Regions from separate parts of the Sinorhizobium alkalisoli genome, predicted to be linked through region 3. Evidence: riboswitches for the same ligand, from Rfam matches in the RefSeq annotation. Region 3 holds a riboswitch; each other region holds the start of a gene.
What was found. A riboswitch is a leader RNA that binds a small molecule or an ion and turns the genes downstream of it on or off. The one in region 3 is predicted to bind cobalamin.

Region 1 (7,380 bases), 280 kb from region 3:
GGCCACGAGGAGGCAATCGTCCACCGCGTCGAGCACCTGCTTTACATCGCGGAATACAAGCGCCGGCAGTCGGCGCCGGGCGTGAAGATCACCAAGAAGAATTTCGGTCGCGACCGGCGCTACCCCATCACCAACCGCTTCCGCGACAGGGGATAGTCCATGCGCAGTTCGGTGGAGATCTTCGACATCGCGACGGCTGAGACCCGCGTGGTCTGGCAGACGGAGCGGCTGGTCGAAGCGCCGAACTGGTCGCCGGACGGGCGCTTCCTCGTCTTCAATGGCGATGGACGGCTCTATCGCATAGCGCTCGACGGGGCGCCGGAGCCGGTCGAGATCGACACGGGCTTCGCCCGGCAGTGCAACAACGACCACGGGATTTCGCCGGACGGCACGACGCTCGCCATCAGCGACAAAACCGAATTCGGCAAGTCGGCGATCTATCTCCTGCCGGTCGAGGGCGGCGCGCCGCGGCTCGTCACACCGAAGCTCCCTTCCTATTGGCACGGCTGGTCGCCCGATGGCCGGACGCTGACCTATTGCGGAATCCGAGACCAGGTCTTCGACATCTACACGATTTCCGTCGGGGGCGGCGAGGAGCGCCGGCTGACGTGGGGTGAGGGCCGCAACGACGGGCCGGACTGGTCGCCCGACGGCAAGTGGATCTATTTCAACTCCAGCCGCACCGGGAGCATGCAGATCTGGCGGATCCGGCCCGACGGCAGCGATGTTCAGCGCATCACCAACAGCCCCTATGGCGATTGGTTTCCACATCCGTCGCCGGATGGCCGAAACCTCCTGGTACTCTCCTATGACGGCGACGTCTCCGACCACCCGCGCGATCTCGACGTGCGGCTAAGGCTGATGAATCCGGAAGGCGGCGATCCGCGCGTCCTCTTCGAACTCTTCGGCGGGCAGGGAACCATGAATGTTCCGAACTGGTCACCATCAGGCGAAGCCTTCGCCTACGTGCGCTACCGGCCCGAACGGTAGCGCATCAGCCCGAAAATCGGAACCGATTTTCGGGCTGATGCGCAGACTCAAAGAGTTGCAGCGACCTTTGGCGTCTGAAAGACGCGCGGCGCTGTAAGGCATGCCTTGCCTTTCGTGGGTGCCTGTGTCCATATGGCGCTCGTCAGGTGCCCGCAAGCGCGGGAGAATCGGGAAGTCGGTGCAATTCCGGCACGTGCCCAACGCTGTGACGGGGACGGCCACGCCAGTCATGCTCTGAAGAGATTCGGAGCCTTGCCACTGAATCCTCAGGCGATTCGGGAAGGCGGCGCGGCCGGACGAACCGGAGTCAGAAGACCGGCCTGGCAAGATGGACCGGCCCCGCGCGGACGGCGGGAGGTTGTGCATTGTTGGGGATCGAACGATGCTGCCTGACCCGAGCGGCTGCCTTGTCGCAGCTGGAGCCTTTTCGCCGGACGAGCGTGCCGCCGTCTACCGTGCGATCGAGACCCGCCGCGACGTGCGAGACGAATTTCTCTCCGAGCCGCTGCCCGAACCCCTGATAGCACGGCTGCTGGCCGCCGCCCATAATGCGCCGTCCGTCGGCTTCATGCAGCCTTGGAACTTCATTCTCGTGCGCGGAGAGGAGACGCGGGAGAAGGCGTGGCAGGCCTTCCAGCGCGCCAACGAGGAGGCCGCGCGAATGTTCGCGGGCGAAGCGCAGGCGAAATATCGCGCACTCAAGCTCGAAGGAATTCGCAAGGCGCCACTCAGCGTCTGCGTGACCTGCGATCGCACCCGCGGCGGCTCGGTCGTCCTCGGGCGCACCCACAACCCGCAGATGGACGTCTACTCCACCGTCTGCGCGGTGCAGAACCTCTGGCTCGCCGCGCGCGCCGAGGGCGTCGGCGTCGGCTGGGTCAGCATCTTTCATGAAAGCGAGATCAAGGCCATCCTGGGCATACCGGAGCACATCGAAATCGTCGCCTGGCTATGCCTCGGTTTCGTCGACCGGCTCTATCAGCAGCCGGAGTTGGCGGCAAAGGGATGGCGCCAGCGGCTGCCGCTCGCAGAGCTGACCTTCGAGGAGGAGTGGGGCATTTCCGCGGACCTTGATGCAGGTCGGAGATAGCGCGCTTTTTCAACGTCTTGCCTGGATAGGCTCGTGTGAAAGGTGAGCGTCGTCAATTCTCCTGTTGCGGCTGAAAGCTTGGTCCCAAGGGGTTCTTGAGGTCGATCGCGCTTTCTTCCGGCGGCAGGAAGGTCGGACCGACAATGCGCACCTTGGCGCTCTTCGGGTCGTAGGGGCGCTCTTTCGTTGGCCTTGCGGCCGCGCCTTCAGTCGTCCTTCCCACCTTGGCGCCGCCGATCGTCACGACAGAGGGGCTCGCCGCGAGACTGGCTTCGGAGGTGCTCTCCCGGTTCGTCCGCCCGGCTGCCTTTGCGGGCTTGCAGCCGCAGGCGCCTCGTGAAGCGACGTCGCGCGTGCGGTAGGCAAAGGCCGTCGGCAGTTCGCGGTAGGGCCTGCCGGTCGAAGCCGAGACCATCTGGTCGCTCTCCTCGGTGGCAAGCACGTGAAAATAGAGTTCGGTCTCTGTCTGGGGGCAACGGGCGCGGCAGAGCTCGGCGTCGCGCGGGAAATCCGCCGGCGAGGCATTCGACGAGATCGGGAAGAAAGCGCCGTCGCAGGTGCGCACGCACATGGTCCGCAAGCGACCGTTCCCGTATCCCTCCATCGGCGAGAAATCCTGGATCCCGGGCTCTTCGAAGAGCAACGGATAATCCTCGTCGTCCGGTGCAAGATCCCTGAGGATGTTGCGATGGATGTCGGCCTCGGTTGTCGTCGCGAACTCGTCCAGCTCGCCCCCCTCGTCGCCGCGCACCGGAATGCAGCCGTTGATCTCCATCGCGGCGAGAATGCGCCGGCGCGCGTCTGCGCGACCGTTCGACACCAGCTGCTGCCGATGGACTTTCAATTCCTGGAGATTGGCCTCCATCCGTGCGATCGTGTCGTCGAGTTCGGCGCAGAAGGGAGTATTGTCGTCGATGACGATGATGCTGCCGCGACTGCATCCGAGCCGCCTGAGCTCGTTCCTGGCGCGTCGAAGCTCAATGTTCTGGCGGGAAATGGCGCCGGTGAAATCGCTGAGGTTTGCATTCGAGCTGAACGTGGTCGGCATGCCGGCGAGGCGGGCCTGAAGCCGTTCACAAACGCTCGAAGCCGAAGCCTCGTTTGCCGTAGCCAATGCCAACGGCAGAAGCGCAGCCGCAAGCCATGCGATGCCGCGGGGCGCATTGCTCGGAGATCCCGACACTTTCCTCTTCCTGCATTCCGGCGGAACGGCCGCCTCAGCGGCCGCAGCCTTTTCTCTGCCTCCATTCTAGAGTCTATGCAGGCTGGCGCAACCGCAACACGCCCTTTGCGTTAATGGCGCGACTCGCAATGGGAGGCCAGGCCGCGCTGCGAACATACAGCGCCGCGCGTCTTTTCAGACGCGCAAAGGTCGCTGTACCGCTTTGAGTCTGCGCATCGGCCCGAAAATCGAGTGCGATTTTCGGGCCGATGCGCTGAAGCGCGGCCCCGTGAGGTGACCGTCAGGCCGCCCTGGCTGTCTCCAGCGAGATCGGGCGTTCCAGAACCGTGCCCTCAATCGCGGCGACGGCCTTCATGGTTTCGAGCAATCTTTGCGACACTTCCCAGGCGATCGCGACCGCATGGACATTGCCGATCCGTTGGGGATCGCCGATCCGTTCTCCGGGGCATCCCATCCGCCGGAACATCCGCTCCAGGAATACGTCGGTCACCGTCACGATATGCGTGATGCCGGAGCTCAGGCTCAGTTCGCCGACGCCGCACATGAGTTCGGCCGCGGCAACCGTAACCTGGTTCGACGCCCGGTCCTGCGAGATGTCCGGATCGATGCAGAACCGGCTTGATTCCCACACTTCTGCGCTGCGGATCTCCGGATTGTCGCCGAGCAGGATCGGGAAGGTGTCGTCCAGCATGTTCGGGCCGAGCGTCGGCAGAAGCCGCAGCGAGCCGCGCAGTTTCCCGGTCTCCGGCGAATAGGACATCACATAGAGCGGATTGGCCTTGTCATAGTGGTCGATTTCCCACTCGCCCTCGGTCTTTACGTCCCATTTCAGGAAATCATGGAAGACGCGCTTGCGCAGCCGAAACATCTCGTCGATGGCCAATGGGTGCCGCCCGCGAGCGTTACCATTTATTATTCTGATCATTTTTCGCTCCATCGCTTTCCTTCGATGGTGCGATGCTGGCAGGCTCCGCTGACACATGTAACTGTCGATAGTGACAGTTCAATTTCTGCCATTTTCCCGGTAAATTTGGGGGGCGGTGTACCGATTTTCAGGTCGGCTCGGAAGTCGACCCGTCAGATGGTGGGGATCAAGGCATGGCGAACGGCTTGCGCAACGGCCTGCGTGTTCGACACTACGTTGAGCTTGCGTCGGGCGTTGGTCATGAAGAAACGGACCGTGCGCTCGGAGATGCCGAGGATGGTGGCGATTTCCCAATAGCTCTTGCCGGCTGCCGACCAGGTGAGGACCTCGGTTTCACGCAAGGTCAGTCTCATGTCGCGCTCGTCCATGGCCCCGGGCATCGCCGAATGCTCGAGCATGGAGGCGTGGAACAGATTTGCGGCCAGTTGGAAATCACGCAGATGGCGGCGGCGATAGTCGGACCATTCCGCCGGCGAAAGATTGGAACTGATAGCGAGAAGCGCCATACGACTGGCTGGAGACGGAAGCGGCAGCGCCACGCCCTCCGTCGAGAGACCGATCTCCTCTGCCGCCTCGAAGAGCGGTTCGCATTCGGGGAAGCGTCGGCGGGCGCTCGCCCATTCGACGGGCCTGACGCCGCCGAGCGCAAGTCTCAGAATCGGGTCGATCCGGTGGAGCCCTCTCGAATGATAGAGATCGGCAGCATAGGTGCCGAAAGTGTGATGCAGGCGGCAGACTTTCAGGCCATCTGCCGATGGTTCCGCTTCGAGGTAGAGGAGATGCGCGATATTGAAGGTGCGGCGCATCAAGGCAAAGAATTGCTGCGGTTCGGCGCAGCCTCCGTATTCGACGACATCCAGCAGATCGAGGACAGCTTGTTCATCAGTCATGCCGTAACACCGATTCATGCCCCTAGAATAAACATGGTTTAGTGAGACCGTCTTTGTCTAGTGCTATATTTCGTAAACGCTGCAGTCGTCCTGTTATATCAATCGGTGATTGTGGTTTTGTGGCGGCAGGACTTAAAAATCGCCAAATGCGCGATTGCTGAAGCAACGATCGCCCGGGATCAGCTCGAACCGGACTGTCCAAGCTAATCCCGTTCAAAGGGCGCGGAGTCGGGTGAGCCGCTGGAGAAACCCAAGCTCGGTATCAGGCGGGATGGCTCGCCTCCACGACGGCGAGGGCGGCCATGTTGACGACGCCGCGCGAGGTCACCGAGGGTGAGAGGATGTGCGCCGGCAAGGCCGAGCCGAGGAGTATCGGCCCCACATGGAGGCTGTCGGTCATCGTCTTGACCACGCCCAGGGTTATGTTGGCGGCGTCGAGATTGGGAAAGACGAGCAGATTGGCTTCCCCTTTCAGGGTGCTGTTCGGCATCACGCGCTGGCGCAGGATTTCGGAAATTGCCGAGTCGCCGTGCATCTCGCCGTCGACCTCGAGGTCAGGCGCAAGCTCGCGCACGAGCCGGAGCGCGGTACGCATCTTGGAGGCGCTCTCGGAATCGCGTGAGCCGAAGTTCGAATGCGAAACGAGTGCGGCGTGGGGGGTGATGCCGAAGCGCCGGATTTCGTCGGCGGCCATCACGGTCGTCTGGGCGATCTCTTCGGCGCTAGGGTCGTAGCTGACATAGGTGTCGGTGAAGAAGGTGGCGCCGCGCTGCGAGATCAGCAGGCTGAGGGCCGAGAAATCGTGGACGCCCGATTTCTTGCCGATGATCTGCGACACGTCGCGCAAATGTCTCGCGTAGCGCCCTTCGACGCCGCAGATCAGCGAATCGGCTTCGCCGCGCTTGACCGCGAGAGCCCCGATGACCGTCGTATTGGTGCGCACGATCGTGCGGGCGGCCTCCGGAATGACGCCGAGGCGGCCGACTATGGCGAAATAGTCGTCGACATAGTCGCGGTACCGCGGATCGCCTTCGGGGTTCACCACTTCGAAATCGACATCGGGTCTGATCCTGAGACCATAGCGGCGCAGCCGCGTCTCGATAATCTGGGGACGCCCGATCAGGATCGGGTTGGCAGTACCCTCCTCGAGCAGGACCTGGGCCGCCCGCAACACCCGTTCATCCTCGCCCTCGGCGAAGATGACGCGGTTCTTCGCCGCATTCTTGGCGGCGGCGAAGACCGGCTTCATGATGAAGCCGGAACGGAAGACGAAGCGATTGAGCTTGTCGAGATAGGCGTCGAAGTCCTGGATCGGACGAGTGGCAACCCCGGATTCGGCGGCGGCACGCGCGACGGCCGGAGCGATCCTGAGGATCAGCCGCTGGTCGAAAGGCGAGGGGATCAGGTAATCCGGTCCGAAAACCGGTGTCTCGCCGGAATAGGCGCGGGCGGCGACGTCGGAGGGTTCCTCGCGGGCAAGGCCCGCAATGGCCCGCACGGCCGCCATCTTCATCTCTTCGTTGATGGTGCGCGCGCCGCAATCGAGCGCGCCGCGGAAAATATAGGGGAAGCAGAGGACGTTGTTGACCTGGTTCGGATAGTCGGAACGACCGGTGCAGATCATCGCGTCGGGGCGCGCGGCGCGGGCGACTTCCGGCATGATTTCCGGGGTCGGATTGGCGAGCGCCATGATCAGCGGCTTTTCGGCCATCTGCGCCAGCAGTTCGGGCTTGAGCACGCCGGCGGCCGAAAGGCCGAGGAAGACGTCGGCGCCGCCGATGCTGTCGGCAAGCACGCGATTGTCGCTCTCCTGCGCGTAGACGGATTTCCACTGGTCCATCAGGGCTTCGCGGCCCTTGTAGACGAGGCCTTCTATGTCATGGACCCAGATATTTTCGCACTTTGCGCCGAGCGTCACGAGCAGGTTGAGGCATGCAAGTGCGGCAGCGCCCGCGCCGGAGGCGACGATCTTCGCCTTGGCGATGTCCTTGCCGGCAAGTTCCAGCCCGTTCAAGACGGCGGCGGCGACGATGATTGCGGTGCCGTGCTGGTCATCGTGGAAGACGGGGATATCCATCTTCTCTCGCAGGCGGCGCTCCACCTCGAAGCATTCGGGCGCCTTGATGTCCTCGAGATTGATGCCGCCGAAGGTCGGCTCGAGCGCCGAAACAACATCGACCATGCGCTCGACGGTCGGGGCGTCGATCTCGATGTCGAAGACGTCGATGCCGGCGAATTTCTTGAAGAGAACGGCCTTGCCCTCCATGACCGGCTTGGAGGCCAGCGGGCCGATATTTCCGAG
Region 2 (7,380 bases), 320 kb from region 3:
ATCTCCCTGATCCGCCGCATCGCCGACGGGATCGGCGAAAAAATGGGGCACCGGCCGATTTTCGCCTGCGACAACACCCTGCTCGGCCCGGTGTTCCAGCACCCGATCGATCATGGCGCGGACCTCTCGCTCTATTCCCTGACCAAATATGTCGGCGGTCACTCCGACCTGATCGCCGGCGCGGTCCTCGGTTCCAAGGCCCTCGTCAAACAGGTGAAGGCGCTGCGCGGGGCGATCGGCACTCAGCTCGACCCGCATTCCTGCTGGATGATCGGCCGATCGCTCGAAACCCTGTCGGTCAGGATGGAGAAGGCGAACGACAACGCCCGTATCGTCGCCGAATTCCTGCGCGACCATCCGAAGGTCGAGCGCATTCACTACCTGCCCTTCGACGACGGGGAATCGAATGCCGGCCGTGTCTTCGCCGCCCAGTGCACCGGCGCCGGCTCGACATTCTCCTTCGACATCGCCGGCGGCCAGGAGGCGGCCTTCCGCTTCTTGAATGCGCTGCAGATCTTCAAGCTCGCAGTCAGCCTCGGCGGCACCGAATCGCTCGCAAGCCACCCGGCCGCCATGACCCATTCGGGCGTGCCGATCGAGGTCAGGCGCCGGATCGGCGTGCTCGAATCGACCATCCGCCTGTCGATCGGCATCGAGCATCCGGACGACCTCGTCGCCGACCTCGCCAATGCCTTGACGACGGCCTGATTCAACTGCGGGCGAGGCCGAGCACGAAAAGCGCCAGCGCCCCGATCGAGGCGATAGTGCGGACATGATTCCAGCGAACCCAGTCGGTCAGGTAGCGCTGCTGCCAGAGCGCTGCGGCAGCCTCGCCGCGCGCCGCTGCGAGCGCATCGTTCAAAGGAACGTTGAAAATGACCGTCACCAGGAATGTGCCGACGAGATAGGCGAGCCCACCGGCAGCAAGCAGGTAGCTCCCCCTCTCGCCCATTATGAAAGCAGCAACAATCAGCGCCAGGCCGAGAATCGCGGTGCCCATGAAGGCAACCAGGAACAACGGGTTCTGGATCGCCACGTTTATGGCGTTCATGGCGGCTATTCCCTGTTCCGCCGGAAGCCGCGACAGGGCCCGCATGACGCAGACCGAGAAGACGAAGAAGAGCCCCGCCATCAGGCCGGAACCGATGGCGGCTGCAAAAGCAAGGCCGGGAACGAAAGCTGCCATAACTTATCTCCAGATCGAGCAAGCGGGAACTGCAAGCGCTCGGAACGGGAACGCAACTGCAGAGATAGACGAGAGGCGCGATACAGTCACGAGGCGCAGCACCATTTTGGAAAGATCGGCCGCCCGCCATTTCGCAAGCCCGCGCCTGGCATCAATCCCGTTCATTTTACGGGTCCGGCTCGATTGACATCAGGCGCGGCCGCACCTAATCATCGGGGATCGATTGGTTCCCGGAAAGCGAACGCGCTTCGGGAGTAAACGGGAACGTGACGGGTGGACCCAAGCTGGGCATCTTAATCACGGCCGACCCCGCGACTGTAGTGCGGTGTGAATTTGCCGTTCCGGAGCGATCCGGAAAAAGCCACTGGAGAAGACCGCAAGAGGGCGGTTCGATCTGGGAAGGCGAGGCAAATCCCTGGTGCAACACCTGACGCCGCGAGCCAGGAAACCTGCCAATCGATGCGGGCGCAATGCCCAATCGGGAACATCCCTTGCCATCACGGAGGTTGTCATGGCTACGTCTAACGTTTCGAGCGTTTCGCTCTCCCTCAGCGATCGTCTGGTTGCGGGCATTCTTGCCCTTATGATCGGCGGTTTCCTCGTCTTCGGTGCAGGCCTTGCAAATTCGGCCGTGCTCCACGACACGGCGCACGACACCCGCCATTCCTACGGCTTCCCCTGCCACTAAGCCAATGGAACGCCTTGCGCGTTCCGGATCGAAGCTGAACAGAACCGTCAGGCGCTCCGAGCATGTGCGCATGCCATCCGGCATGATGTCGCGGCTCGCGCATCGGCGTCCTTTGTGCGCTCTGAAAGGCGCAGGGCGCTGTAGGGGTGCCCGACTGCGTTGGCTGGACCGTGCTCCCTACAGCGCCGCGCGCGTTATCAGACGCGCAAAGGCCGCTGTAGCACCTTATATTGCTGCATGTCTTTGTCGTTAAATCGAGGACGATTAAAGGAGACATGCAGTAGGGGAAGCGCTGCATTGAGGAAAATCGACACATGATCGTCAAGACACTTCTGGCCGCAATCGTGGCCGGGCTGATCGCCGGCGTCTTCATGACCGCCGCCCAGGAACTGCGCGTCACGCCGCTGATCCTGCATGCCGAGGAATTCGAGGGCGGAGAGCAGCCTGCTGCGGGTCACGAGGAGCATTCGTCTCTGAACGGTGTTTCGCCGCTCGAAAAACTTCTCGCCTTCGTTTCGCCGATAACGCCCGCCTATGCCCATGAGGGCGGACACGAGGAGGAGAGCGGAATCCTGTTCGGCATGAGCCGCTTTTCAGGAACGCTGCTCGCCAACCTGGTCACGGGCGCCGGCTTCTCGCTGCTGCTTGCCGGCATCAGCATCATGACAGGCCATCGGATCACGCTTGCAAACGGGGCGCTCTGGGGCGCCTGCGGCTGGCTAGCCGTGCACATGCTGCCGGCGCTCGGTTTGCCGCCGGAGCTGCCCGGCTTCCCGGCTGCCGACCTTGGCGAGCGCCAGGTCTGGTGGGCCTTGACCGTGCTGCTCTCTGCCGCGGGTCTCTACCTGCTGGCCTTGCGCAGAGAACTGGGCTCGAAGGTCGCGGGCCTCGTGCTGATCGCCGCACCTCACGCCTATGGCGCGCCGCAGCCGCTCGATATATCGAGCAACGTTCCGGCCGTCCTTGGCGCGGAATTCGCGGTTGCGGCACTAGCCACGACACTCGCCTTCTGGATCGTCCTCGGCATCGTTTCGGGCTTCATCAACGACCGGGTCGTGAAGGCCGGCTAAGCAGGCTCACCCCTCCCCAACCCCTCCCCACAGGTGGGAGGGGCTTTCTCGGCCGCACCGTTTCCACCCAAATCTCGCCCTTTGGAACAGACGCTAAGGGTATTGGGGAGCGCAGGCGATCGCCGCGGGCTCCAAGCCCCTCCCACCTGTGGGGAGGGGCTTGGTTCGGCTAAGGGCATTCTCAGTCAGTTTGGTGAGTGCGTCCATTCTATCGTGGGTGACAATCCACCACTTCACATCCAACCGACTTCCTCTCCGTCTCAAGCAAATGCGCCTTTAATCTCTCGCGCCGTGTCTCGGTCCTCAGCAGCACGCAGGTGTCGCAGAAATCGCCGCCTTCCGTCCGATAGTAGAGACAGCAGCCGCTGCGCATCCGATAGGTTCGACAAAGCGCACCGCCCGGGGTTTCGACGCTTATCTCTTCATATCGCAGGTCGCGCGACGCGAGCGGTGAGCCCGCGCGTTTGACGATGGCGAGAGCCCGCTCGATCGCGACCGCCTGCTCCCCCCGCAGACGCCCGATTTCCAGGAAAGCGCCCGCCAGGCCGTCGGTCGCAAGCCGCCATTGCGCCCGTGCGGAAAGACCGCAGCGGCGCTTGATGAGCGCTATGATCGATTTCATATGCAGGACGAAGCCATCGTGGAACTGTTGCTCCCCCTCCTCACCTTTCCCGGCGGCCGCAGACGGCGCATCGAAGAGGAAATGAAAGCGGCCAGCCTCGAAGCTTCGCCCGCCATCGATCCGCGGATAGGTCTCGAAGCGGAGCCCCGCGATCCGGGGCACAAGGCCGGTGGCGAGATAGACAGCGCCCATCGCGAGGCCGAGTGGGTGACAGTAGAAGGCGATCAGATGCGCCGCCCGGATCTTGTCGTCCATCCCGGAGGCGAAGCGGTCCTGATAGGCAAGGCAGGCCTCCATTCCGGTCGAGCCCTCCGCCCAGAAGGCGGCCGTGGCCGCGAAGCCCATCGGCCCCTCGAGCGAGCAGCCAACTTCCGGAAAGGCAGCCGTGAGCCAATCGATCGACGCCGCAAATCCCCCGCTCTCCCGCATCGGCCCTGCACCCTCCTCACCATTCACACTCCAGCGCCGCCCGTCTCATGCGACGCGCAAAGGCCGCCTCTCTTACTCAGCACACGCGGTGAAAGCCATCCGCCCGTAAAGCCCGCCCTTTCCAGCCCCCGCGTGAACGCCGGAATGCCGCGCGTCAGCTCCCAAAGCAAGCCGCTTCGCCAGTTCTCGATCATCATGACCGTGAGTCCCTGGTCAAGCCCGACGACGCGATCGTCCACCCAGCCTTCGGGCCCCTCACCCGGCAGGCTCGGATTGAAGCCGCCGGGAAGGCGCCCGTCGCGAAGCAGCGCCGGATAGCGGGCGAGCAGGTGGGAAAGGCCGCTCAGGCAGGCGTCCGGCTCGAATGGCAGGCCAGCAAGCGGCGCCCAGGGAACCAGCGTACCGTCATCGGCGCCGAAGGGGGCGCCGCGCGCCGCATAGCCGAGCAGTCTCTGCCAACGGCCATTGCGGAGCTTCGCCCTTCCCCGTGGCGCATGGCAGGCGCTGAACCCCCAGAGGTCGCGGCAATAGCCTGCAAAGCCGTGCGGATTCGCCTCCGCATGGGCGCGCTGAAGCCTGATCGCCCGGCGCGTGTTCTCGAAATAGTCGCTTGACGCCTCCTGCATGCCCCTGTCGCGAATGGCGCGGAAGTCGATCCAGGCATGCGGAAAGAGATGGATGAAGAGCGCGCCCTGGTGAAGATGCCGCGTCCCGTCGATCGTCAGCCATTCGTGTGCCGCGGCATAGGCGCCGTAGCTTTCCGGCGCGATCGGATGGTCGGGAGCGCCGAGCGCCAGCACATAGATCAGCAGCGCCTCGCTATAGCCGCGCCAGCGGTGCTTCAGGAAGCGCCCGGGCGGCCTCCATCCCATGGTGATCGTCTCGCCGCGATTGAGCGCCCAAGCCCAGTCTGCCCGCGCGTATAGCCGCTCGGCAAGATCGCGAATGCGCGCCTCGGCCGCGTCCTGCCGGGTGAAATAGGCGGCAGCCGTCAGCACACCGGCAAGGAGCAGCGCACTGTCGATCGTCGAAAGCTCGCTATTCCAGGCGCGCTCGCCCGTCCGCATGTCGAGGAAATGGTAATAGAAGCCGCGATAGCCGCTCGCCCGGGAATCGCTCGCCTGCCTGCTGCCCTCGAGGAAGCGCAAAGCGGTGAGTACGCGTTGGGCCGCATCCCCCCGGCCGATCCAGCCGCGCTCCACCGCGACCGGATAGCAACTGAGCCCGAAGCCGGTTGCCGCGATGCTCGCCGGCGAACCGGGCCGCGCCGTATCGGCGACGAGGCCAGTCCGCGCACCCGAATGCAAGAGAAAATAATCGAAGGCGGCGCGCTGCAGGCGGTCGATCCGGGCAAGATCGCTGAAGGGCGCGGCATGGAGCATCGGGGCGGCCTCGTTCAATATCCGCGCCCTTTGACGCGGCGATCAACTATTATTGTAGCCGCGGCTTACCGCAACAGTCGCCGATTTGCGATCCTGTGATAAAGTTCCGTGATGGAGCCGGTCGGAAACCGAAGCTTCCGACGGCAGAGCTGATGATCGGCAGATGCGATGTTGAGCACTCTGGCATTGATCCTGTCTCTTAGCGGCAGCCCCGTGCAAACGGCGGCCGCTCCCCCCGATGTCGACGTGGAACTGCTGCTGGCCGTCGATGTCTCCGGCTCGATGGACATGGAGGAGGCGCGGGTGCAACGCTCCGGCTATGTCCAGGCGCTGCGGCATCCGGATTTCATCAATGCGATTGAGGGCGGCTATCTCGGTCGCATCGCCATCGGCTATTTCGAATGGGCCGGGATGGTCAACGAGGCCTCGGTTGTCGGCTGGCATGTCGTCGAAAGCGCGGAGGACGCCGATGCCTTCGCCTCGCTGATCGAGGCCCGGCCGATCGGCCCACGTCGCGGGACCTCGCTCTCGAACGCGATCCTCTTCGGCACCAACCAGATTGAGTCAAACGATTTTTCCGGCGTGCGGCGCGTCCTCGACATTTCCGGCGACGGGCCGAACAATACGGGACCACCCGTGCCGCCAGCGCGCGATGAGGCTGTTTCGCGCGGCATTATCATCAACGGGCTGGCGATCATGATCCGCCCGTCCTTTTCGACCGGGCCGCTGGACGAATATTACACGGCCTGCGTCATTGGCGGTCCGGGCTCCTTCGTACTTCCAGTACACGAGCCCGAGGATTTCGCGATCGCGATCCGCCAGAAGCTCGTTCTCGAAGTGAGCGGGCTGCCGCCCGCGGCGACGCTCACCCCCGCTGCCGCGGAATCCGCGGCAGACTGCATGATCGGCGAAAGGCTGCGACCGGGCTTCCTCGACAGGATCTACCCGGAACTGGACCGCTAGCCCGCATTTCTCACACTCGCTATGCCCTGCGCCGGTTGAAACAAGCGACAGGGTAGGAGAATGGTACAGAGCGGTGTGGGCCATCGGGCAAGCCATTTGACGCACACTGTCGCCTGCTTCAACCGGCCCGAAGGGTCGCGTTTTGGAGGGCGTCTTCAGGCGAAAGCCGCTTGACCATAGCTTCGGCTATGCTTTGCGCGCCGTTCGCCTGCATTCGTCTTGCCAAAACGTGACGCAGGGCACAGCGAGTGTGAGAAATGCGGGCTAGACCCCCTACTGCAGCACCCGCGGGCTGAAGTCCAGGTCCACTCCGGTGACGGTGTCGCGTCGGTTCCGTATTTCACTGGACACCGCCTGCAGCGCCAGATCGACGCAGTATTCCAGGGCCTGCGCATCCATGGCGCGAGCGCTGTCGCGGATATGCGTCAGCATTCTCGCAATGCTCGCGAGTTCCGATTCATGATCGGCCGTAGACGAGACAGAGTAAGTCATCTGAACCCCCATTCCAGCTTTCCCTTGGCCGACTATAGCCGAATTCCGTGTTATTGCGCGTTGCACAAGCGTTGCACGCTATATGGTTGTGTACCGTAAAGGACTTACAAGTAGACGTCGTGTAGAAACAATGCAACCGCAACCGCGCTTTCGCCGCGGTCGCGGATCACGCCACCCGTCCTTACTCGATCGCCAGTCGAGAACTCGCGCGAGGATACTCTATGCCCTCGCCTGGAGTGGCGATGGCCATTGCTTGAGAGTAAACTGAAGTTGGAGGTGTTTCCATGCGCCGTCTGCTCGCCGCCGCCTTTGTGTTCGCTCTTGCATGCCAAGCCCGAGCGGAAGTTCTGATCGGGGTCGCGGGCCCAATGAGCGGAAAACTTGCCTGGACTGGTACCCAGCTGAAGCGCGGCGCGGAGATGGCCGTGGCCCAGATTAATAGTGCCGGCGGCGTACTCGGCCAGCAGGTCCGGCTTATAGTGGCCGACGACTACTGCGATCCTCAGCAGGCGGTCGCCGCGGCCAAGAAGCTTGTCGCCGACGGTGCG
Region 3 (7,380 bases):
CTCGCCGCAGCGACTTTGACCGCTGCATCGATGGCGGCGGCCTGTGGAACTTCGGGGCCGGCGAGTGTCGCCGGGCTCCGCCCGGTGGTCGGGACTGACCTCATCGGCGCGCGCGGCGCCACGGCGGCGGACCAGCGGAAGATCGACCGGACCGTCGTCGGCCTCTGCGCCGCGGCGGTATGGGGGAAGGCGGAATGCGCAAGCCATGGGGAAGGGCGGGGTCGGGAGGAAAGGCGAGGGCGGCAGGAAAGGCGGGGTCAGGGGGAGGGGCGGGAATGATCGACGGGCATGTGCACCAGCAGCTCGGCACGCTCCTTGCCGAGGTGAAGAACCTGCGCGAGGATTTTCGCCGCGCGGAGGACCGAAGCGATGCCGCGCGCGCCTCGATGAGCCGCCGGATGGAGGAACTGGCGGGGCGGGTGGGGACGCTCGAGAGCGCCGTCGCCACGGCGCGGGACGACATCCGCGAGATGAAGCCGGTGACCGAGGATGTGCGCAAATGGAAGCTGATGGGGCTCGGCGCGCTCGGCGTCATCGGCATTGGCGGCGCTTCGCTCGGCGTGACCTTTGCCGATGCGGTGAAGCGCGGACTGGCGCTGATGCGGATGGGCTGAGGGCCTCCCCCTCAATCATCGAAGGGGAAGAAGTCGCGGTAGCGACGGTCCACCAGGCGCAGCGAGCGATCCGGTTCGATGACGTAGGTCTCGTAGACCCGCCGGCCGAAACGATCGTTGAACTGATGGGGGACGATGCTGCCGACGGGCGCCTTTTTCAGCTTCGTGCGCGGCTGGCCGCCATAGGTGATGCTGCCGGGAATGGGTTCGAGGCCGTAGGGGTGGTAGCCGCTGTAGCCGCCGGCATAGCTCACCGTGCAGGCGCCCGAAAGCAGTGCCGCGACGAGCAACGGGATCGCATTTTTCAGGGCCCTGGGCATTGTTCCGCCCTCCTTTGCAATTCAATGGTCGAAGACATCGTAGTCTATGCGGCGGCTCGTCAGGCGCAGCGAGCGATCCGGCTCGATGATGTAGGTCTCGTAGACGCGATATCCATATCGGTCGAAGAAGTGGTGCGGGACGATGCTGCCGACGGGCGCCTTGGTCAGTTTCGTGCGCGGCTGGCCGCCATAGGTGATGCTGCCGGGGATCGGCTCGAGGCCGGGCCCGTAGCCGACCGTCCGTGTCGTGGGTGTGCAGGCAGCGAGCGCAAGCGTCGCGTAGAGAACGGCAAGGACGATCTTCATGCCGGCGTTCCTGATGGCATCCGGTCGAGGCGAAATTCAAAGGCGAAGAACCATTGCCGGTTCTTCAACTGCTCGTACATCTTATCCTTTCTTCGAACGCGATCCAAGAAAAGGCAGGGGTACGGCGCAGTTTCCTGGTGAGGACCGGGCGCCCGGCGGGGAGTTCCGCGATATTTCAGTTGCATCGGATGGATGCTTCAGAGGATGTAGGGGGAGACTCGCCAGGCGGTGGGCGGCCGTCCAAGCGATGCGCCGTCCAAGACCGGCCGGGTGGTCTGTCGAAAAATGGGCCCGTGTCCGACCAGTCGTTGCTTCAGGTACTCGCTTATGACCGCCGACCAGCTTCTCTCGTTTATCGTCATCGGCACAATGATGGTCTTCTTCGTGTGGGGGCGATTTCGCTACGACGTCATCGCCTGCTCGGCGCTGATGCTTTCGGTGGCAGTCGGCATCGTGCCTTTCAACGGTGCCTTTGCCGGCTTCAGCGATGATATCGTCATCATCGTCGCGAGCGCCCTGATCGTCAGCGCCGGCGTTGCCCGCTCGGGCATCGTGGATGCGGCGATCCAGCGTTTCCTGCCGGAGCTGCAGTCGGTCAGGGCGCAGCTTGCACTGCTCGTGGTCACCGTCACCGTGCTCTCGGCATTCATCAAGAATATCGGCGCGCTGGCGATCATGATCCCGGTCGCCTTTCAGTTTGCCCGGCGCTCGAAGGTGCAGCCCTCGGTCTTCCTGATGCCGATGGCCTTCGGCTCGTTGATGGGCGGGTTGATGACGCAGGTCGGCACGTCGCCGAACGTCGTCGTCTCGCGGATGCGCGCGGAACTGACCGGCGAGAGTTTCTCGATGTTCGATTTCACGCCGGTCGGCGCTTCGCTTGCCCTTGTCGGCTGCGTTTTCCTGCTCTTTGCCTATCGCCTGGTGCCGGAGCGAAAGAGCCAGGAGGTCTCGGTAAATCAGGCGATCGAGATCACCGACTATACGGCGGAAGCCGTGGCCGCGCCCGGTTCGCCGGCGATCGGCAAGCCCGTGAGCAATCTCGTCAGGATCGGCGACGGCGGCGCCGTCGTCATCGCCATCTTCCGGCGCGGCACGCATCTGGCGCCGCTACCCGATGTGGTGATCGAGACGGACGACATACTGCTGCTCGAAGGCGGACCGGCGGCGCTTGACCGCATCGTCTCCCAGGCGAAGCTGAAGATCGCCGGCGACCGGCTGCCGATGCCGGGCGACAAGACGCGTGCGGAGATCGAGGCGATCGAAGCGGTGATCGGCAGCAATTCGCCGCTCATCGGCATGTCCGCCGAGCGGCTGGCGCTCTTCAACAATCACAATGTCAATCTGCTTGCGGTGAGCCGGCAGGGCGAGAGGCTGAAACAGCGTCTCGGCAGCATCCGGCTGCAGGCCGGCGATATCGTGGTGCTGCAGGGGGCGCGAAGCGAGCTGCCGGTCTTCCTGCAGGACTTCGGCTGCCTGCCGCTGGCGCAGCGCGAGATTCTGCTCGGCACGATCCGGCGCGGAACCCTGCCGCTGCTGCTGCTGGCGGCGGCGATGGCGACGACCGCGGTCGGCCTGGTGCCGGTGCCGGTCGCCTTCTTCGCTGCGGCCCTTGCCATGGTGATCTTCCGCGTCATCCCGCTGCGGGACGTCTACCGGGCCGTCGACGGCCCGATCCTGGTGATGCTGGCGGCGCTCATCCCCGTCAGCGACTCGCTGCGCACGACGGGCGGCTCGGACCTGATCGCCGGCTGGCTCGGCGGCATAGCCACCAACCTGCCGCCGGCCGGGGCGCTGGCGCTCATCCTGATTGCGGCGATGGCGGTGACGCCGTTTCTCAACAACGCCGCGACCGTGCTCGTCATGGCCCCGATCGCCGTGAGCTTCGCCGCCACGCTCGGCTACAGGCCGGACGCCTTTCTGATGGCGGTGGCGATCGGCGCCGGTTCGGATTTCCTCACCCCGATCGGGCACCAGTGCAATACGCTGGTGATGGGCCCGGGCGGCTACCGGTTCGGCGACTATCCGCGGCTCGGACTGCCGCTGTCGATCGTCATCATCCTTGCCACGGTGCCCTTGCTGATGTGGTTCTGGCCGCTGCAATAGCGAGCCGGTCTTCCGCCGTGATCGCGAAGGAGCAGCGAAGAAGGGCGGACGGCACTGTCGATCATTATCCCGACCCCATTGCATCGAGCCGAGACTCGTGCAACCAAGGGCGTGATGGTGCTGCTGCCGAAACTCGGCAGCGGCTGAAAAGGGAACGCGGTGAGGATGCCCGAAAGGGGCCGATGCCGTGGCTGCCCCCGCAACTGTGAGCGGAAAGCGCATCCACAACATGTCACTGGCCGGGAGGCCGGGAAGACGTGGATGCGCCGCGACCCGCGAGCCAGGAGACCTGCCATCGAACCGATCAACCACAACGGACGGGGTGTTCCGATGGAAAAGAAGCGGCTTCTGTCCGGCGTCAATCGTCGGTTTCGAGTTTCGCCATTCTCTGCGGCCCCCTTGCAAAGCTGGCAGGGGCCGGCGGAGAACAGCCATGGCGAATTCGCATCAATCAGCGCACAAGATAACGCTTTCGACCGAGTGCCACTTAACAGGCGGGCCGTGCCTACCGGGTGCCCGGTTGCTTGCCATGCTCAACGGCAGCATTTCGGCGCTCGGCAAGCCGCTCGCCGATGATTTCGCGATTGCCGGGACGGTGTGCATGGCCGCCTGCACCCGTCCCTGCACCATTGCCTTCCAGGCATCGGGCAGGGCGACGTATCTCTTCGGCGATGTCGCGGCCGAAGAGAATATCGACGATCTCGTCGGCTTCGCCGTCGCCTATGCGAATGGCGGCGTGGACGGCGGGCCGAGCGCCGCCGGCGGCGGCAATCTCGCCCGCGTTCCGGCGGCGCTGATCGTCTCCGAGGCGCTTGCCGGGCATTTCCAGTGATGGAGGCCGCCGAGGGCCGGCTGGAAATCGTGGAGTCGATCGCCTATCTGACCACTCGCGACCGTCAGAAGGAGAGGGGCCGGAATGACTGACCAAAGCACCAACTGCACACCGGAGGACGTGCTGCGTTTCTGGTTCGGGGAGCTTTCCTACGAGCACTGGTTCACGCCGAGCGCCGAACTCGATCGCGAGTGCGTGCAGCGCTTCCGGGATGCGCATCTGGCGCTTTCAAGGCATGTCGACGATGTCTGGAGGGCGAGCCCGCGCAATTGGCTCGCCGCGATCATTCTTTTCGATCAGCTCCCGCGCAATATGTATCGCGGATCGCCGCTGGCGTTTGCGACCGACGGACTCGCCCTGCGCGAAGCACAGCTTGCCATCGGCGCCAGCGCCGACAAGGCGGTGTCGCCGGAATGGCGCGCCTTCTTCTACATGCCGTTCGAGCATTCCGAGAACCTCGCCGATCAGACGATGTCGGTGAAGCTCTTTACCGAGCTCGGCGAGCCCAACTATCTCGATTATGCGATCCGCCATCGCGAGGTCATCGAGCAGTTCGGCCGCTTTCCCCATCGCAACGGCATCGTCGGGCGCCGGTCGACGCCGGCGGAGGAGGCCTATCTGGCTAAGCCTGGCGCGGGGTTCTGACGGTGCTCCGCTTCAGGGCATAGGAGCGAAGTGACGGTCCTCGCAAAGCGCAATGCGCCGATTCAAAGAATGCGGCGACCTACTGCATGTCTCCTTTAATCGACCTCGATTTAAGGACAAAGACATGCAGCAATTCAAAGTGTTACAGCGACCTTTGCGCGTCTAAAAAGACGCGCGGCGCTTTATGTGCGTCTGAATGCGTCCGAAAAAGACGCGCGGGCGGTCATTGACGGGCAAGTCGCAAAAGATGCCGTTTTGCATCTTTTCGCCTTGTTGCGTATGCAGATCGGACATGATGGCGCTCGCTTTGGCGAGCCCATCGGCGATAGACGGATTGCGAAGGATCTTGAATTGCGTTCGGCAGCACAATTGACCGCCCTCTTGTTTGCTTTGGTTGTGCTGGCGCTCGCCGGCGGCGCGCCGGCGACGGCCCAGGACGCGGCTCGGCCCGTGGAGCAAAGCGAGCCCGCTCAACAATCGCCCGCCCCGGCAGCCGAGCCTGCCCGGTCGGGACAACCGGCGCCACGGGGTGAAGCGGGCGCCGGAGCTGCCGCATCGCCGGTGCTGCAGCAGGCGGAAGCGCAACTGACCAAAGCCGAGCGCGATCTCAAGCAACTGGGGGAGCGCGTTGCCAATGCAAAAGACGATGACACGCGCCTTGCCGAATTGAAGGTACAGGCCGACGCTCTTGCCAAGGAGATCGTTTCGGCCGCCGCGGCCACCCGGCCACGACTGGACGACATCAAGGCGCGCCTGGAAGAGCTTGGCGAGCCGCCGGGCAAGGACCAGCCGCCGGAGGCGGCAATCGTGACGGAGGAGCGACAACGACTGCTTGCCGAACGGGCGGCGATCAATGCGATCGCGGCCCGTGCGGAGAGTCTTGCCGGCGAGGCGCGACGGCTTGCCGGCACGATAACCGCGACACGTCGGGCACTGTTCTCCACTACGCTGCTGAGGCATACGAACGTTTCGGCGGAGATGCTGAGCGAGGCGTTTACAGCGACGGCGGCCGAAGCCACCGCATTGTGGCGCAGCGTCAGCAGTTGGTTGACCTTTGCCTGGAACTACAAGCGCCTGCCCTTCCTCAGCGCGATATTCCTGTCGCTCTGTGCGGCGCTGATTTTCCTCGCCGGGGGATATCGGCTCTTCGCTCCCTTTCTCCAGCGTCACGACGAGGAGCCCACCTATTTCCGGCAATTGTCGCGGGCATTCTGGTCGACGATGATTCCCACCATGGCGCTGACGGCCTTCGCCGCCTCGAGCTATTTCTTCCTCGACAGCTTCAACGTGCTCAGGCCTGATATCGCGCCGATCGTTGCCGTGACGCTCGGCATGGGCGTCGTGCTGTTCTTCGTGACGAGCCTTGCCAGTTCCGTCCTGTCGCCAACGCACTCGGCATGGCGGCTCGTGCGGGTCTCGGACCGTGGTGCCAAGGTGCTGATGGTGCCGATCTTCGCGATGGCGCTCGTCAACGGCCTCGACTATCTGCTCGGGAGCATCAGTGAGGCGCTTGGTTCGCCCGTGATATTGACGGTTGCAAAGAGCTTCGTCGCGTCGATCATCATCGGGCTCATCCTGATGTCGATGGCCTGGATTCGGCCGGTCCTGCGGCGCGACGACCCTCTCCACGCGCCGGGTCGCCCGTGGCCGCGCATCATATCCGCATCGCTTCTGGCAATGGGCGCGGCGCTGGTCGCCATCGCGCTTGCCGGCTATGTCGGCATGGCGCGCTTCATCGCCACCCAGATCATCATCACCGGCGCCATCCTGGTCATGATGTATATCGGGTTTCTCACCGGAAAGTCGGTTGCCAAGCAAGGCGCTTTTGCGGAGACGATCGTCGGCCGCTATCTCGAGCGGCGGTTCAACCTCGAATCGGTGGCGCTCGATCAGATCGGCCTTGCCGCGGGGCTCGGCATCTATGCGCTGGTCGTATTGTTCTTCATCCCGCTCATCTTGCTCCAATGGGGCTTCCAGATCGCCGATATCGAATCCTGGGCCTATCGGCTCCTGACCGAGATCCGGATCGGCACGATCACCATCTCGCTGGTCGGCATTCTTGCCGGGCTCCTGTTCTTTGTGTTCGGCTACGCCGCGACGCGCTGGATACAGGGCTGGATCGACAGGAACGTGATGGCGCGGAGCCGCGTCGATGCCGGCGTGCGCAACTCGATACGGACGGGCATCGGCTATGTCGGCGTCGGTGCTGCGGCCCTCATTGCGGTTTCGGCAGCGGGTTTCGACCTCTCCAGCCTCGCGCTGGTCGCCGGCGCGCTCTCGCTCGGCGTCGGCTTCGGTCTGCAGAACGTCGTTTCCAACTTCGTCTCGGGCCTGATCCTGCTGGTCGAAAGGCCCTTCAAGGTGGGCGACTGGATCGTCAGCGGCACCACGGAAGGTTTCGTGCGGCGCATTTCCGTCCGCGCAACGGAGATCGAGACCTTCCAGCAGCAATCGATCATCGTGCCGAATTCGGAACTGATCAATGCGTCCGTCGGCAACTGGACGCATCGCAACCGCGTCGGGCGGGCGGAGGTGGCGGTGGGGGTGAGCTACGACAGCG
Region 4 (7,380 bases), on a different replicon from region 3:
CGCCGATCAGCACGACACAGACGCGGCGCACGGGTATGCCGAGCGAGGCGGCGGACTCGGAGCCGAAGGTGAAGGCATCGAGCGCACGCGCATGCCAGAGACAGGCAAGAAGGCCAACCACAGCGGCAGGCAGAGCAAGCCAGACATCCGGCCAACGGACGCCAGACAGATTGCCGAGCAGCCAGAACATGATCGCGCGCGACTGCTCCGCATTGGCCGCCTTGGTGACGATGAACGAGGTGAGCGCGTTGAAGAGTTGCGAGCCGGCGACACCGGCGAGTATGGTGGCACCATGCCCCCTGCCCGCGCGCATTGCGAGCAGGCTGACGAGCCCGAATGCGAGAAGTGCGCCGAGGAAGGCCCCCAGCGGCAGCGTCAACAGACCGGCACCGAAACCCAGGATGGCAACGGCGACCGCGCCCGTCGATGCTCCCGCCGAGATCCCGAGAATATACGGATCGGCGAGCGGGTTGCGCAGAAGCGACTGCAGCACGACGCCGGAAAGTGCCAGCGCCGAGCCGCAGCACGCCGCCACCACGGCGCGGCTCAAACGGTAGTTCCAGACGATGCCCTCGTTGATCGGATCGAGCGGATAGCCCGCCTGCCATAGCCGATTGGCGATCGTCCGGGCGACGACATCCATCGGGATCGCCGTCTCGCCGATCGCCGCACCCAGCCAGAGCGCCGAGAACAGCAGGACAAGCGCCAGCACTGTGGCGCCTGTCCTCGATAGGGAGCCCACCATCCTATTCACTGGGTCAGGCCGGCTTTTTCGATAGCCTCGGCCAGGGCCTCGATCCCTTCGATGGTCCGGATCGTTGGGTTCATCGCCTGGGCGTCCATTTCGACGACGCGGCCCTCCTTGACGGCCGGCATGAGACTGGTCACCGGGTCGGACTTGAGGAACTGGTACTTGACGGCGATGTCGTCTGCGGGGAAACGGCGACGCTCCATCTTGCCCGCGACGATGATCGTCGGCTCGGACCTGGCGATGGCTTCCCAGCCGACGGTCGGCCATTCCTCCTCGCTGTCGATGACATTGCGGATGCCGAGCGCCCGCATGATGTAACCGGGAGCACCGTTCTTGCCGGCGACATAGGGGTCGATGTCGAGCTCCGCGCTCGAGAACCAGAACACGGCCGAGAGCTTGCCGTTCGCCGACACGATCTTCTGCTTGGCAGCATCCTCGCGGGCCTTCAGCTCTGCAACCAGCGCCTCGCCGCGTTCCTGGACGTTGAAGATCTGCGCCAGTTCAGCGATCTCCTGATAGATCAGGTCCATGGTGAAGACCGCGTGGCGAACGCCATCGCCTCCACCCGTATTGTCCTTGCCGACGCAATCGGCCGGCGAGGTGTAAACCGGAATGCCGAGTTCCTCGAACTGCTCCGGTTTGGCAACGATGCCCTCGGACCCGACGTGCCACTGGAACTGCGCGGTGACGATGTCGGGCTTCTTGGCAACGACGCTCTCGAAACTCGGATCGTTGTCCGCAAGACGCTCGACCTTGGCATTGGCCTCCTCGTAACCCTCGATGACCGGGCCGAGCCAGACGGCGGTGCCGACCATCCGGTGCTGCAGGCCAAGCAGATACATGATCTCCGTGCTGCTCTGGCCGATCGAGACGGCGCGTTCGGGCGCCTTATCGAAGGTAATCGGGCGGCCGCAATTGGTGATAGTCAGCGGATAGGTGGTTTCGGCGGCCTGAGCCTCGAAGGCGAAAGTCGACATCAGCGTAGCGACGGCAATAAGGCTGCCGCGACTGTTAGGAATGATGGTCACGGATCGATCTCCCCGATTGTAGAATACCGGCCGCACGGCGCGGACGGCGGGAACTGTCGCGCCGCCTCAGTCAGCGGTTTCGAGCGAGCGGCTCGAACGGGAAGGAACGAATTCAGGAAGGCGCAGCCAGGCGCGAAAATGTGTCATGGCATATCCTGTTCCGGGCATCCCCGCCCGTGGACATTGGAGCGAACGCATGACGGCAGGTCTCCTGGCTTACGGATATCTGTCGTCCATCTGCCTTCCCGTGCCGGTTGGCACAGTGGCACGGCGCTCGAGGCGCCACGAGGATGGACGGCAATCCGCTCACAGTTGCGGGGGCAGCCACGGTTTTGGTCCCTGTTGGGTCGTCCGCACCGTGTTCCCTATTAATCCCCTTCGCTTCACCGTCGGGGAACCGTCGAGAGACTCCATAGATAGTTGAGCCCGACTGGTCAAGGGTAGGCCCTGCCGCGCGTCCGCGGTCAGGAAGCCGACGTTGCTTGCGGCTTCAATTCCGCGGCAAGCCAGGCGCGGAAGGATTCGAGTGGCGGGTAACTGGCCCGCGATTGCGGCCAGACCAGCCAATAGGATCCCGAGCCTGGCACCCCCCTCTTCAAGAGCGGAACGAGGCGTTTCTCCGCTATCTCGGCGTCTGCCAGATAATCCGGAAGAAGCGCCACGCCGAGGCCGGAGATCGCAGCCTGCGTCATGGTCGCGAACTGGTCGAAGAGCATTCCGGTAACGCTTGTTGGTTCCGCGCCATGGGCGGCAAACCAGATTCGCCAGGCGTTCGGCCTCGTCTCCAGTTGAAGCAGCGGCAGCCCGGCCATCCCATCAACGTCGGCAACGGGATGGTCCTTGAGCAGCGCTGGCGAGATGCAGGCCGTCAGTCGCTCCTCGAACAGCTTCATGTGGCCGGCGTCGCGCCAATCGTCAGCCCCGAAATGGATGGCGGCATCGAAGCCTTCGACGGCAAAGTTGAAGCGCTTGAGACGCGTTGCCAGATTGATCGTGATGCCGGGATGTTTGACCAGGAACCTGCCAAGCCGCGGCGCCAGCCATCGCGTGCCGAAGGCCGGCAGGATCGCGAGCGACAGCGTGCCGCCACCCGGATTTGCGGCTAGTTCCATGCTGCCGCGCTGGATGAGATCGAGCGCGCGGGTCACGTCCCGGCCATAGGCGTGAGCGGCTTGCGTCGGGATCAGCTTCTGCCTGTGCCGCTCAAAAAGCTGGCGGCCGAGCTGCTGCTCCAGATTCTGGACGAGACGGCTCACCGTGCTCTGCGTCAGATCGAGCTCGCGCGCCGCCGCCGCTGTCGAGCCGGTCTTCAGGACGGCCTCGAAGGCGGCCAAAAGGCTTATCGAGGGGAGGAACCGGCGCGGGCGCATCTCACTTATGCATTCCATGAATGATGTTACACGCAAATACGGCTTTTTCCGCACGGCAACAAGCGGTACTTACATGGGAAAATCGGCTTGCCGTTCGAGATCCTCGGGGCGTAAAAGATATCGGGAGAGAATCCGTGACCACAAACCCATCCGTGCATTCATCACAAGGCAGCGCTTTCGCCTGGGACGATCCCCTTCTCCTCGACGACCAGCTTGCCGAGGACGAGCGCATGATCCGTGATGCGGCCAGGACCTTCGCGGAAGCAGAACTCCTGCCGCGCGTCGGGGAGGCCTATCTCGAGGAGAAGACCGATCCGGGCCTCTTCCGGCTGATGGGCCAGGCGGGGCTTCTCGGTGTGACGCTGCCGGATAAATATGGCGCGGCCGGCGCCAATTATGTTTCCTACGGTCTCGTGGCGCGCGAAGTGGAGCGCATCGATTCGGGCTACCGCTCGATGATGAGCGTGCAGTCGTCGCTGGTGATCTATCCCATCTACGCCTATGGCTCCGAAGAGCAGCGCGACAAATACCTGCCCGGTCTCGTTTCGGGCGAGCTGATCGGCTGCTTCGGGCTCACCGAGCCGGACGCCGGATCCGATCCGGGTTCGATGAAGTCGCGCGCCGAGAAGATCGAGGGCGGCTATCGTCTGCGGGGCTCGAAGATGTGGATCTCCAACGCACCGATCGCCGACGTGTTCGTCGTCTGGGCGAAGTCGGAAGCGCATGGCGGTCAGATCCGCGGCTTCATCCTCGACAAGGGCATGAAGGGCCTGTCGGCGCCGAAGATCGGCGGCAAGCTGTCGCTGCGCGCTTCTGTCACCGGCGAGATCGTCATGGATGGCGTCGAAGTCGGCGAGGACGCGCTGTTGCCGAATGTCTCTGGGCTCAAGGGACCATTCGGCTGCCTCAACCGTGCCCGCTACGGCATCTCCTGGGGCGTGCTCGGGGCTGCCGAGGATTGCTGGTTCCGCTCGCGCCAATACGGTCTCGATCGCATCCAGTTCGGCAAGCCGCTCGCCGGCACGCAGCTCTTCCAGAAAAAGCTCGCCGACATGCAGACGGAGATCACGCTCGGCCTGCAGGCCTCGCTCCGCGTCGGGCGGCTGATGGATGACGGCAGGTTCGCGCCGGAGATGATCTCTCTCGTCAAGCGCAACAATTGCGGCAAGGCGCTCGACATTGCGAGACAGGCCCGCGACATGCATGGCGGCAACGGCATTCAGATCGAGTATCACGTCATGCGCCACGCGCAGAACCTCGAGACGGTCAACACTTACGAGGGCACGCACGATGTCCATGCGCTGATCCTCGGCCGCGCCCAGACCGGCATTCAGGCGTTCTTCTGATGGCCGCGCCGAACAGCGCTCCGCTCGCCGGCTTGAAGGTCGTCGAGCTTGCCCGCATCCTCGCCGGGCCGTGGATCGGGCAGACGCTCGCCGACCTCGGCGCGGAAGTCATCAAGGTCGAGAGCCCGCAAGGCGACGACACCCGCACATGGGGGCCTCCTTTTATCGAACAGCCGGACGGCAAGGGCGGCACCGAAAAGGTGGCCGCCTATTTCCACGCGGCAAATCGCGGCAAGACATCGGTCACCTGCGATTTCGGCGACCCCGATGACCTCGCCCGCGTCAAATCCTTGGTCTCGGAAGCGGATGTGGTGATCGAGAACTTCAAGGTCGGAGGATTAAAGAAATTCGGCCTCGACTTTGAAAGCCTCGCCGCGATCAACCCGCGCATCGTCTACGCCTCCGTGACCGGTTTTGGCCAGGCGGGCCCACGGGCGCAACAGCCGGGCTACGATTTCTTGATCCAGGGCATGTGCGGCATCATGGACCTGACCGGCGAACCCGACGGCGAACCGCAGAAAGTGGGCGTCGCCTGGATCGACGTCTTTACCGGCCTCTACGGGGTCATCGGCATCCAGGCCGCATTGGCCGAACGGGAACGTTCCGGCCTCGGCCAGCACGTCGATCTGGCACTGCTCGATGTCGGCGTTGCGGTGCTCGCCAACCAAGCGATGAACTATCTTGCAGGCGGCAAGGTTCCGCGCCGCATGGGCAACGCGCACCCCAACATCGTGCCATACCAGGTGTTTCCGGCCTCCGACGGGCATCTGATCATCGCCTGCGGCAACGACCGGCAGTTCGCGACCCTTTGCAGCATGCTCGGTCTCGAAGGCGTCTCGGACGACCCGGCCTATGCTACCAATCCGGCGAGGGTGGCGAACCGGGAAGCGCTCAGTTCGCTGCTTGCGGAAAAGACTAGGCTGCGGCCAAAGGCTGAGCTGATTGCGGCATTGGAGAAAGCGGGCGTACCGGGGGGCCCGATCAATACGGTGGCGGAAGCGATCGACGAGCCGCAAATCCAGGCACGGGAGTTGCGCATCGATCCCGAGGGCTTGCCCGGATTACGCACGCCCATCATTCTGTCACGCAGCACCTTGGCGCTCGATAAAGCCGCGCCGGTTCTGGGGGCTGGACGGTGGCAATTCTCGAAAAAAGCCGAGGAAGAATAAAATGACGATCGAGACGGTTGGCGTCGTCGGCGCCGGGCAAATGGGCAACGGCATCGCCCATGTGCTTGCCGTTGCAGGATACGACGTCACGCTGATGGACGTCGATGCGCAAAGGCTGGAGGCGGGCCTCGCCAGGATCGGCGCGAACCTGGGTCGGCAGGTGGCGCGCGGAAAGACGTCGGAGGAGGCAAAGCGCCTTGCCCTCGGGCGCATTCGAACGACAGTGGCGCTTCAGGATCTCGGGGCGAGCGACCTCATCATCGAGGCGGCGACGGAGCGGGAATCGGTCAAGCAGAAGATCTTCGATGAGCTCGCGCCGAGCCTGAAGCCGAAGACGATCCTCACCACCAACACTTCGTCGTTATCGATCACCCGCCTCGCGGGGCGGACGAGCCGGCCGGAACAATTCATGGGACTGCATTTCATGAATCCGGTTCCGGTCATGCAACTCGTCGAGCTGATCCGGGGAATCGCGACGAGCAGGGAAACCTTCGAGGCGGTGCAGGCGCTGGTGCAGCGGCTCGGCAAGAGTGCGGTGGTGGCGGAGGATTATCCGGCCTTCATCGTCAACCGCATTCTGATCCCGATGATCAACGAGGCGATCTACACGCTCCATGAGGGGGTCGGTTCGGTCGTCGATATCGACCAGAGCATGAAGCTTGGTGCCAACCATCCGATGGGCCCGCTCGAACTTGCCGATTTCATCGGCCTCGACACCTGCCTCGCCATCATGAGCGTGCTGCATAGCGGACTGGCCGATACCAAGTACCGGCCGTGCCCGCTGCTGGTCAAATATGTCGAAGCCGGCTGGCTTGGACTGAAGGTCGGCAGAGGTTTCTACGACTATCGCGGCGAAGTGCCGGTCCCGAGCCGCTGAGGAAGCGCCTGAGCAACAGCAGGCGATGTCGCCATGCTCGGTCGTGGCGTGGCGACGTCGCCTCCTATCCAAGCCGGCGTTCACGGCTCGAAAGATTGGCGATCAGATCGCCGAATCGGTCGCCTTGGACCGCCACGTGGCCGCGCAGGCGCTCCCGCGCCCCATCCGCATCGCCGGCAAGAATGGCCTCGACTATCTCTCCGTGCTCCTTGAAGGACACCTTCATCCGGTTGCGGACCCTAAGTTGCAGGCGGCGGTAGGGACGAAGGCGGCGATGCAGAGCCGTGCATTGATCCTCCAGGAAGCCGCTATGGCTTGCCGCGTAGATCGCGCGGTGGAAGATCTCGTTTTCATAGTAGTAGCGGTCCGTGTCCTCGCTGGCGACCGCCTCCTTGCACTTGTCGTGGGCAGCCATAAGTGCTGACCGGTCCTCCTCAGTATGGCGCCGGGCGGCAAGAGCGCCCGCCATGCCCTCCAGTTCGGCCATGACCTCGAACATCTCGAAGACGCGCTGCGGCGCCGGATCGACCACAACGGCTCCGCGCCGCGGCCGGATCTCGACGAGCCCGGTCGCGCTCAACTGCATCAAGGCCTCGCGAATCGGCGTTCGCGATACCCCGAAGCGCTTCGCCAGTTGCGTTTCGTCCAGGCGTTCACCCGGTTCGAACTCGCCGGTGACAATGCCGTTTTCAATGTCGTCGCGCAGCTTGTGGAAAATATTATCGGTCATTCCATTTCGGCCCTGATATGCAGTTTGTCGCTTCTTGTATACAAAAATCTTGACACGGTACGCAAGATAGAGACACTCTTATACCAGACCGGCGGGAGGGCCGGAATAT

Region 1: another riboswitch for cobalamin. It lies ahead of bluB (5,6-dimethylbenzimidazole synthase); the one in region 3 lies ahead of EKH55_RS29370 (DUF1636 family protein).
Region 2: another riboswitch for cobalamin. It lies ahead of EKH55_RS10980 (CbtB domain-containing protein); the one in region 3 lies ahead of EKH55_RS29370 (DUF1636 family protein).
Region 4: another riboswitch for cobalamin. It lies ahead of EKH55_RS29475 (ABC transporter substrate-binding protein); the one in region 3 lies ahead of EKH55_RS29370 (DUF1636 family protein).

The regions. Positions count from the first base shown of each region.
Region 1 is NZ_CP034909.1:1,658,664-1,666,043, reverse strand. It holds gene EKH55_RS08175 (NAD+ synthase) at 1-156, shown strand, start outside; gene EKH55_RS08170 (TolB family protein) at 160-990, shown strand; cobalamin riboswitch at 1,118-1,328, shown strand; gene bluB (5,6-dimethylbenzimidazole synthase) at 1,373-2,080, shown strand; gene EKH55_RS08160 (DUF2865 domain-containing protein) at 2,133-3,263, opposite strand; gene EKH55_RS08155 (acyl-homoserine-lactone synthase) at 3,544-4,188, opposite strand; gene EKH55_RS08150 (helix-turn-helix transcriptional regulator) at 4,341-5,078, opposite strand; gene EKH55_RS08145 (NADP-dependent malic enzyme) at 5,341-7,380, opposite strand, start outside.
Region 2 is NZ_CP034909.1:2,257,678-2,265,057, forward strand. It holds gene EKH55_RS10970 (cystathionine gamma-synthase family protein) at 1-708, shown strand, start outside; gene EKH55_RS10975 (anthrone oxygenase family protein) at 710-1,186, opposite strand; cobalamin riboswitch at 1,394-1,657, shown strand; gene EKH55_RS10980 (CbtB domain-containing protein) at 1,698-1,874, shown strand; gene EKH55_RS10985 (CbtA family protein) at 2,189-2,944, shown strand; gene EKH55_RS10990 ((2Fe-2S)-binding protein) at 3,153-3,995, opposite strand; gene EKH55_RS10995 (glucoamylase family protein) at 4,019-5,377, opposite strand; gene EKH55_RS11000 (DUF1194 domain-containing protein) at 5,546-6,340, shown strand; gene EKH55_RS11005 (hypothetical protein) at 6,614-6,844, opposite strand; gene EKH55_RS11010 (branched-chain amino acid ABC transporter substrate-binding protein) at 7,117-7,380, shown strand, end outside.
Region 3 is NZ_CP034909.1:1,939,589-1,946,968, reverse strand. It holds gene EKH55_RS09530 (hypothetical protein) at 1-98, shown strand, start outside; gene EKH55_RS29720 (hypothetical protein) at 31-279, shown strand; gene EKH55_RS09520 (DUF1515 family protein) at 276-614, shown strand; gene EKH55_RS09515 (hypothetical protein) at 626-922, opposite strand; gene EKH55_RS09510 (hypothetical protein) at 956-1,240, opposite strand; gene EKH55_RS09505 (SLC13 family permease) at 1,568-3,343, shown strand; cobalamin riboswitch at 3,442-3,654, shown strand; gene EKH55_RS29370 (DUF1636 family protein) at 3,777-4,175, shown strand; gene EKH55_RS29365 (DUF924 family protein) at 4,260-4,820, shown strand; gene EKH55_RS09495 (mechanosensitive ion channel domain-containing protein) at 5,172-7,380, shown strand, end outside.
Region 4 is NZ_CP034910.1:765,720-773,099, reverse strand. It holds gene EKH55_RS21250 (FecCD family ABC transporter permease) at 1-745, opposite strand, end outside; partial or broken gene EKH55_RS29475 (ABC transporter substrate-binding protein) at 751-1,701, opposite strand; cobalamin riboswitch at 1,964-2,196, opposite strand; gene EKH55_RS21245 (LysR family transcriptional regulator) at 2,244-3,149, opposite strand; gene EKH55_RS21240 (acyl-CoA dehydrogenase) at 3,380-4,495, shown strand; gene EKH55_RS21235 (CaiB/BaiF CoA transferase family protein) at 4,495-5,664, shown strand; gene EKH55_RS21230 (3-hydroxybutyryl-CoA dehydrogenase) at 5,666-6,541, shown strand; gene EKH55_RS21225 (GntR family transcriptional regulator) at 6,606-7,271, opposite strand.